Regions from separate parts of the Clostridium perfringens genome, predicted to be linked through region 2. Evidence: a T-box and tRNA genes for the amino acid it is inferred to sense, from the RefSeq annotation. Region 2 holds a T-box; the other holds one or more tRNA genes.

Region 1 (4,996 bases), 1.2 Mb from region 2:
GGATCATTGATGTATTTCTCAGTATTGTTTGGATCCCATTTTGAGAATCTGTAAGTAATATCATCAGCTATTCCTAAAGTTTCCATAACGTATTTAACTAAGTCAACAGTATTTTTGAATTCATCTTCTAATTGCTCTGGAGTACATACTATGTGTCCATCAGCAAGAGTGAATTGTCTTACTCTTATAAGACCGTGCATTTCTCCTGAAGATTCATTTCTAAATAGAGTAGAAGTTTCAGCAAATCTTACTGGTAAGTCTCTATAACTGTGTTGAGTTGAGTTATATATTGCGTATTGGAATGGGCAAGTCATTGGTCTTAAAGCAAATACTTCACTATCTTTTTCCTCATCACCTAAAACGAACATACCATCTTTATAGTGATCCCAGTGTCCTGAAATTTTGTAAAGGTCGCTTTTAGCCATTAAAGGAGTTTTAGTTAAAACATATCCTCTTCTTTGCTCTTCATCTTCTATCCATCTTTGAAGAGTTTGGATTATTCTAGCTCCCTTTGGCATTAATAATGGAAGACCTTGACCTACATTTTCATCAGTAGTAAAGATTCCAAGCTCTCTACCTAATTTATTATGGTCTCTTTTCTTAGCTTCTTCTAAAGCTTCTAAATAAGCATCTAATTCTGATTTCTTAGGGAAAGCAGTTCCATATACTCTTGAAAGCATTTTGTTCTTTTCGTCACCTTTCCAGTAAGCACCAGTAGATCTTAATAATTTAACTGCTTTTATTGGTTTAACAGCCATTAAGTGAGGTCCTGCACAAAGGTCAACAAAATCACCTATTTGGTAGAATGAAATTACTTCACCTTCTGGAAGATCATTTATAAGTTCAACTTTGTAAGGTTCATCCTTCATAAGTTCTAAAGCTTCGTTTCTAGGAAGTTCAAATCTTTTTATTTCAGGATTTTCTTTTATTATTTTTTTCATCTCTTCTTCTAATTTGTTTAATTGGTCAGCAGAGAATGGTTTTTCAGTATCAAAATCATAATAGAAACCATTATCTATTGATGGTCCTATAGCTAATTTATCTTGAGGGAATAATCTTTTAACTGCAGCTGCTAATACATGAGAAGCAGTGTGGTTAAAAGCATGTTGACCTTCTTTAGAATCAAAAGTACAGATTTCTAATGAAGAATCTTCATTAACTATAAATCTTAAGTCCTCAACTTTTCCGTTTAATATACCACAACAAGCATTTCTAGCTAGTCCTTGGCTTATGCTTTGAGCTATTTCAAAAATTGATAGTCCAGCTTCAACTTCTTTTATTGAACCATCTTTAAGTGTAATTTTTATCATATTAATTTCTCCTTTCAAAATAAATTTCTTTTAATTTTCATTCATATAAAATAAAAACTCTCATCCCTCTTCTAAATATAGAAAAGGGACGAGAGTGTATATTCCCGTGGTTCCACCCAATTTGTACTTTAATAATTAAAAATAAAGTACCACTTAAAATTAATCGTAACGTGATTATGACGGACTGGATTAGAGTCACTCAGAGGTAGTCTTCAACTAATTCCATTTAAAAGTACTTACAGCTACTGTACCTTCTCTCTGAAAATGTACCAAAGTTTACTCGTCTCTTCATTGTGTTAATAAATTTATAATATTTACTTTAGATTATAAGTTTATTATTTTTGTATGTCAATGGATAAAATAAAAATAAATTCTAATTGGAATATAAGATATTATAAGGGTTTAGGTGGAAATAAGTTCTCAATATTATAAATTTTAATTCAAAAAAGTTATTAAGTTAATTAAAGTTTTTAGAAAATAATTTGCAAAAAAATCTTGAAATAGAATTTGAAAAATATTATAATAAAAACATAGTTTTGCAGGTGTGGCGGAATTGGCAGACGCACTAGACTTAGGATCTAGCGCCTACGGCGTGGGGGTTCGACTCCCTTCACCTGCACCACTTATGCGGGTGTAGTTCAATGGTAGAACACCAGCCTTCCAAGCTGGATACCCGGGTTCGATTCCCGGTACCCGCTCCAAATTAATATAAAAATATGCGGGAGTGACTCAATGGTAGAGTGTCACCTTGCCAAGGTGAAAGTTGCGGGTTCGAGTCCCGTCTTCCGCTCCATTTATGCGGGTGTAGTTCAATGGTAGAACACCAGCCTTCCAAGCTGGATACCCGGGTTCGATTCCCGGTACCCGCTCCATTTTAAAAAATATAATATGCACCATTAGCTCAGTTGGTAGAGCACCTGACTCTTAATCAGGGAGTCCAGGGTTCGAATCCCTGATGGTGCACCAAGCATCGATTTATAATCGATGCTTTTTTGTTTTTAGAGATTTTTTTGGAAGACTTCATAATTTTATTGAAGTCTTTTTTTTATTAAAATTAAATAAAGAAGTATTTCTTTTATAACTCTTAAATTCTAAACATATTAATATTCTTTAATTAATAAACATATAGGGGGATATTATTAATTAAATAGTAACCTACAAAAGATTTAAGTATTTTATAAAAATTTAGTTTTTAATAAATATTAATTTTTTAGGTAAAAAGGTATATAAACTAAAGTTAGAAGGAAATAAGAAAGAGGGTATTATAATGATTGAAGGAGATAAGGGGCTAAATATTGTTTTTACTGGAGATAGCATAACTCATGGGCCACTTCATACTAAAGGATATAGAAGTTATACAGAACACTTTAGAGAAAGATTAAAAGAAAAGTTTAAAAACAATATTGTTAAAGAGAATATTATAATTTTTAATACAGGTGTTTCAGGAGCTACAACTAGAGATATAATAAGAGATTTTAATATCTGTGTAGATATATGTGACCCTGATATTGTTTTTATAATGCTTGGAATGAATGATTCATCAAATGAAATTGTTCCTTTAGAAGAATATAGAAAAAATATATTAGAACTTATTAATAAAGTTAGAGGAATTGGAGCAATACCAATCCTTCAAACAAGTAACATAATAAAAATGGATTTAAGTAGGAAAAGTCTTAAATTTTATATGGATATTCTTAGAGAGGTTGCTAGAGGAAATGATGTAATGTTAATAGATCATTATAGTCATTGGGAGGACTTAGAAAAAGAAAATTCTAATATTAAAAATGAGCTTCTTAGTGATTTGATACATCCTAATGAAAAGGGGCATTTAGAAATAGTTAAATTTATTTTTAAGGAGTTAGATATTTTTGAAGAAGAAAGTTATACCTGTAATTTAAGTTATCCAATAAAAGCAGAAAATTATCTTCAAAGAAAAGTTGATAATAAGTGTAACAAAGAAATTCTTAATACCATAAGTAATAAAAATCCTTCACAAGAAGAATTAATTAAATATACTAAAGAAAATTTAAATGATAATTTAGAAGCTATAACAAATTTAATAAATGAAGATGAAAAGGGTATATGGGTGTTTTTAGGGGATGGATATACAAATGGTACAGGAGATACCTTTGGTTATAAAAATTATGTTGAATATGTGGAAGAGAGAATTAGATGGGAATTAAATGATGGAAGCATAAATAAAAGGGAAAAATTTATGATTAATTTTGGTACAGAAAAAGTTAATTCAGAATATTTAATGAATAACTTCGAAGATTTAGTATCAAAATATAATCCTAAAGCTGTTTTTATTATGATTGGAGGAAATGAAAAAATTAATCCAGAGGAATTTAAACATAATTTAGTTAATATAGTAAGCAAGGTTAAAAATATAAACTCAATACCTATATTACAAAGTCCAATAAAAAATGGAAGAGATATAGAAGGGTATGTAAAAGTTATAAGAGAGGTTTCTAAGGAAGAGGAAATATTCTTAATAGATAATTATGAGTATTGGGATAGGTTAAGCAAAGTTCAAAAAGAGCTTATAGAATCATGGTTAGTAGAAGGAAGAGCAAATCATAGGGGACATTTAGAAATAGCTAAGAAAATTTTTAAGGATTTAAGAATATATGATCATAATAGTTTAATATGTGGTTTTACCATAGAAAAATTTTAGTATATTAATTAATAAAAATAAAGCTGCATCAAAATTGAAGTAGCTTTGATACAGCTTTCTATATACAACTTATTGCTTTTTGCAATATGAAATCTTCTATATATTCTTCTGAATAAACTTTTCTTCCCATGAGATTAAATATTAAATCATCACTAGAGTATCCTTCTTTATAAAGTTTTAGGTTCTTAGTTAATTTTTTTAAAGAACCAGGGGTAAGACCTAACATAATTTTTATGTCATTACCAGTGTAAAAACTTTTTATAAAGAGTTCTCTTAGGTTGTTTTGCATTTCAAGTTTATAATTTAAATCTATAACTTTGTCTCTATGGGGGCCTATTTTAGACCTGTGATGTTTTTTACACAAATACTTGTAATTAAGTTTAAAATCTAAACCGCCTTCTGACCTATGAACTATGTGATGAACATCTGCATAATCACCACAAATTTCACAATAATAAGACATATAATCCTCCTTAACATTTTAATACCCATTTATAGTAATAAAATAGCATAAAAAAACAGTTTAATCAATATAACGGAGCTTTTCAGATAAAGATTAAGGTATACAAAGGAATTTAGTATTTTTTACACTTTGCTGTTAAAAAAAGTTAGCAATATAATTAAAATATAAAGGATATGAGGGGGTTTTGAGATGCATAACTTATTTCATAGAAGATCAAAGATAGAAGAAAATCCCGAGAAATTTTGGAGGGAATTAATAACAAAAAATGAAACCCTAAAAGGAAGAATGTTTAAGGATGAACCTATAACTGAAGATACGAAATACCTACATTATGTAATATTCAATAGAAAAGTTGGATTTCAAAATGTTTGGGTTATGGTACCTAACTTTAACAGATTAATAGAATTTATAGAGTATGTATTTATGCCAGAAGCATACTATAAGTGGGTTGAAGGGAAAAAGAAATTAATAACTCATATACCTTCAATTGATGTAGAAAAAATAATTTCTATGATAAATAGAAAATCAACAGAAGAAGAAAAAGAA
Region 2 (4,996 bases):
AATGCGGTTGTAACTATAGTAACTGTGACAACTGGATCAATTGAGAATATTGCTGAAAGAGCATATCCCATTGAAACTCCTGAAAATACTACTGGGAATATATGTCCACCTCTCCATCCAGTAGATAGGCACACCTCTGTTAAGAATAATTTCACCAAACTAATTAATATAAGAATTCCTATTGATAAACTACTCCATTCTTTAACTAACACTTTTACTTCATGCTCTCCTGAAAATAGTGTATATGGTAACCATGTTCCCACTATTCCCAAAATTATGCCTCCAATTAATGCCCTTATTATTTTATAATTTTTTAAAGGTAAAAAAATCTTATGTAGAATTTTCCCATACCCACCATATAGTAATGCCATTAAAATTCCACAAATTATTAGTGGAATTATTGATATTATTTCACTCATTCCGAGATTAAAACTTCCAAAATGAACTATAAAAGATGGTCTATTGTCAATTTGTGATAATAATATTAAAACACCAAATCCAGCAGCCGTTGTCATTGAATAAACTATTGTTTTAATATTCTTTCTTACACTTGAATCATCATCTTCTATCAATGGAGTTAATCCTATTAATGGTGCATGAAATATAAGTCCTATCGTAGCTTCCATACTAAATTCTGTTACTAAACTATCATACTTTTCTAACTCTTTATCCTTAACAATCCACTTTAAAAAATCTCCAACTAAAGTAGAAAGTCCGCCTATAATATTAACAAGAGCAGCTTCAGGTCCTAAACTAGCTCCAAAAAATAGTGTAATTAAAGCAGATACACAAGCCTTTGGAACATTTTTGTAATCTACTCTCTTAGTTTCTTTAAATTCTGCCATAATTTCTGGCATAAGTTTTGGATATTCCCCTAAATATTTTTGACATAATCCTACTAAAATTCCACCAATACTACATACTAATATTGTCCAGTATGGTAAATTAAACTTTCCTGGTAGTTCATTCCACATAAAATGTATTCCTGAACTAACAACATACAAAAAGAGCCAACTAACAGCTCCTACTATCCCACCTAGAACTATTCCATAAAGAATTAAAATTCCTAAACTAAAATATTTTTTCATTCCTAAAGTTTCTCCTTAACTAATCCTTTGTTTTGTAATATTTAAGTATCCTTATTTATAATACCATATATTAATCCCAATAATGCAAATACCACATAATACACATCAGTTGATATTTTTAATCTCAAAAGTTCATATACCGCATTTATAAACATATAATTAAAATTAAATATACTTAATATCCAAGCAATTAATAGACCCCATAATAATCCACCTAACACTTAATCCCTCCCATATCTCACCAATGTAAAAATATCAATATTTTAAAAGATAACTTATTAATCCTATTAAAGCAAAAATAACATAATAAAAATCTTTTGATGTTTCTATATCACAAACTTCATATATAGAATTTATAACCATCTTGTCAAAGTTAAATAAACTCAAAATTCATGCAACAAATAGTCCTCCTAATAATCTACTTAGCATCCCCTCCCCCTGTAAAAATCCTAATTTAATTTTTCCTTTTAAATTTTAATTACTTATTAAAAGTTAATTTTTAATCATTGTATTAATAAAATATGGACTTAATTTAGAAAAAATAATTTTCTAAACTAAGCCCATATTTTTACTATTTCATTGGATTTTTAGAAGTTGATGTCCATTGATTATCTCCTGCAGTTTTAGGCTGTCTATCCTTTGCAGGAACCATGTTAGGATCTACAGTTGTTGATACCCATTGATTATTTGTTGCTGATTTTAATTTTTTTCCCATGAATAATTACCTCTTTCTATTTTTTATTGAAACTTGTTCAACCTTATTTTTTGTAATTATATTTTTTTCATCCTAGGTATTTATTAGAAACTTTAATTGACTTATTTTAAACTTTTGATATATAATATATAAAAACTGAATCATTAAAAGCTTTGATTAGGAGTAGTAATATTACCTCATAGCCTAAAGAGAGTTGTGGTTTGCTGTGACACAATGGTATGAAAATATGAACTTGCCTATGAGCATATGTGTGAAAAAAAGCACATACGGGAAAAACCCGTTATAAAATCGAGTGAGGAAAAGAAATTTTCCTAATAAGAGTGGTACCGCGAATATCCTTTCGTCTCTTAAATTTTAAGAGATGGAAGGTTTTTTTATTTGTTTTTATTTGATTCTAGCAAATAATATTAATTATATAGACTTAGAGGAGGATTAGTTAATGGGTAACTATAGTACTGCCATAGATAAGAAATGGCAAGAAAAATGGGCTGAATCAGGCCTTTATAAATTTGATCCAAATAAAGAAGGAGAGAAACTTTACGTTTTAGAAATGTTTTCATACCCTTCAGGTAGCCAATTACATGCAGGTCACTGGTTTAACTATGGACCAGTTGATTCATGGGCTAGATTTAAAAGAATGCAAGGATATAATGTATTCCAACCAATGGGATTTGATGCTTTCGGTTTACCTGCTGAAAACTTTGCTATAAAAACAGGAATACATCCTCAAGATTCTACAATAAAAAATATAGCTAAAATGGAAGAACAATTAAAAGCTATGGGAGCTATGTTTAACTGGGAAAACGAAGTTGTAACTTGCTCACCTGAATATTATAAATGGACTCAATGGCTATTCCTAAAATTATACGAAAAAGGATTAGCTTATAGAAAAAAAGCTCCTGTAAACTGGTGTCCATCATGTCAAACAGTTCTTGCTAATGAGCAAGTAGTTGATGGAGCTTGTGAAAGATGTTCAACAGAAGTTACTAAAAAAGATCTTACTCAATGGTTCTTTAAAATAACTGATTATGCTGATGAATTATTAGATAAATTAGATGATTTAGATTGGCCAGAAAAAACAGTTTCTATGCAAAAACACTGGATAGGAAGATCAACTGGTTCTCAAGTTAACTTTAAAGTTAAAGATAGCGATTTAAACTTTGATGTATTCACAACAAGAGTTGATACTTTATGCGGAGTTAGCTATGTTGTTTTAGCTCCTGAAAATCCATTAGTAGACGAAATAGTTTCAGCTGAACAAAAAGAAGCTGTTGAAAATTATAAAGAAGAAGCTAAAAAACAATCTGATATAGAAAGACAATCTATTTCAAGAGAAAAAACGGGTGTATTCACTGGTGCATATGCTATTCATCCATTAACAGGTAAAGAAGTTCCTATATGGGTTGGAGACTACGTTCTAGCAACTTACGGAACTGGAGCTGTTATGGCTGTTCCTGCTCATGATGAAAGAGATTTTGCTTTTGCTGAAAAATTCAACCTTCCAATAAATAGAGTTATAGAAGCTAAAGATGGTAGTGAAACTAACCTTCCATTCTGCGAGCACGGTATATTAGTTAACTCAGGTGAATTTGATGGATTAACTACAGATGAAGCTAAAGAAAAAATAGTTGAAAAACTAGCTTCAATGGGTCTTGGAGAAAAGAAAGTTAACTTTAGATTAAGAGACTGGTTAGTTTCAAGACAAAGATACTGGGGAGCTCCAATTCCTGTAGTTTACTGTGAAGAATGTGGTATAGTTCCTGTACCTGAAAGTCAATTACCAGTTGAATTACCATATGATGTTGAATTTGCTCCAGATGGAAAATCTCCACTAGCTAAGAGCGAAGCATTTGTTAATACAACTTGCCCTCACTGTGGAAAACCAGCTAAGAGAGAAACTGATACTTTAGATACTTTCGTATGTTCATCATGGTATTACTTAAGATATCCTGATAATAAAAATACTGAGGCTCCATTTAATCCTGAATTAATCAACAAAATGTTACCAGTTGATAAATACGTTGGTGGACCTGAACATGCTTGTATGCATCTTCTTTACGCAAGATTCATAACTAAAGCCCTAAGAGATATGGGATACCTAAACTTTGATGAACCATTTACTTCATTAACTCACCAAGGATTAATCTTAGGACCAGACGGATTAAAAATGAGTAAATCAAAAGGAAATACAATATCTCCTGATGATTATATAAAAGAATATGGTGCAGATGTATTTAGAATGTACCTAATGTTTGGTTTTGCTTACACTGAAGGTGGAGCTTGGAGTGATGATGGAATCAAATCTGTAAATAGATTCGTTGAAAGAATTGAAAGAATTATAGATACTGCTAGAGAAGCAATCTCAAAAGGTGAAAATAATAAAACTACAATGGATAAGGCTGAAAAAGAGCTTAACTATTGGAGACACAATACTATAAAATCTGTTACAGATGATACAGATAAACTTCAATTTAATACAGCAATAGCTAGAATGATGGAATTCATAAATGCTTTATCTAAATATACTCAAGAGAAAGAAATGAATCTTGATTTCTTAAAAGATGTAGTTTCTGATTATTTAAGATTATTAGCACCATTTGCACCTCACTTCAGTGAAGAACAATGGAGCTTACTTGGAAATTCATACTCAATCTTCAATGAAGCATGGCCAAAATTTGACCCTAAAGCTTTAGTTAAAGACGAAGTTGAAATAGCTATACAAGTTAACGGAAAAATCAAAAACAAAATAATGGTTTCTTCTGATTTAGATGAAGAAGGAATAAAAGCCGCTGCTTTAGCTGATGAGAAAATCATAGCTTCAACAGAAGGAAAAACAGTTGTAAAAGTAATAGTTATAAAAGGTAGACTTGTAAATATAGTTGTTAAGTAATATAATATTAACGTTGCAAATTTTTTAATTGATTAAAAGTTAATACTAATCTTAATAATTAACACTTTTAAATAACAAATTATATATTATACTATAAAAGGTATCTAAACGCTGAGATTTGACTCCGTTTAGATACCTTTAAACTTTACATTGTTATATGATAATTATTTTTATCAACCTTTATTTCTTTTTCAAAAACTTTATAATATTCTGATTCATGTCCTCTTAAATCAATATTGTCCATTAATTTTATATTTTTAACTATATTATTATCTATTGCTTCTAAAAACTCATCTTTATTTC

What was found. The T-box of region 2 lies ahead of leuS (leucine--tRNA ligase). A T-box ahead of a tRNA ligase gene usually reads a tRNA of that ligase, here a tRNA-Leu.
Positions count from the first base shown of each region.
Region 1: it has a tRNA-Leu gene. The T-box ahead of leuS (leucine--tRNA ligase) is inferred to sense a tRNA for this amino acid. The anticodon was not compared.

Region 1 covers NZ_CP065681.1:683,664-688,659, forward strand. Annotated here, with positions in the region: gene thrS (threonine--tRNA ligase) at 1-1,310, opposite strand, end outside; T-box leader at 1,392-1,611, opposite strand; tRNA gene I6G60_RS03475 (tRNA-Leu) at 1,849-1,932, shown strand; tRNA gene I6G60_RS03480 (tRNA-Gly) at 1,938-2,011, shown strand; tRNA gene I6G60_RS03485 (tRNA-Gly) at 2,029-2,103, shown strand; tRNA gene I6G60_RS03490 (tRNA-Gly) at 2,109-2,182, shown strand; tRNA gene I6G60_RS03495 (tRNA-Lys) at 2,201-2,276, shown strand; gene I6G60_RS03500 (SGNH/GDSL hydrolase family protein) at 2,578-3,987, shown strand; gene I6G60_RS03505 (HNH endonuclease signature motif containing protein) at 4,046-4,450, opposite strand; gene I6G60_RS03510 (hypothetical protein) at 4,640-4,996, shown strand, end outside.
Region 2 covers NZ_CP065681.1:2,787,192-2,792,187, forward strand. Annotated here, with positions in the region: gene I6G60_RS13050 (chloride channel protein) at 1-1,088, opposite strand, end outside; gene I6G60_RS13055 (hypothetical protein) at 1,130-1,309, opposite strand; gene I6G60_RS13060 (hypothetical protein) at 1,660-1,803, opposite strand; T-box leader at 1,947-2,154, shown strand; gene leuS (leucine--tRNA ligase) at 2,243-4,693, shown strand; gene I6G60_RS13070 (pectate lyase-like adhesive domain-containing protein) at 4,839-4,996, opposite strand, start outside.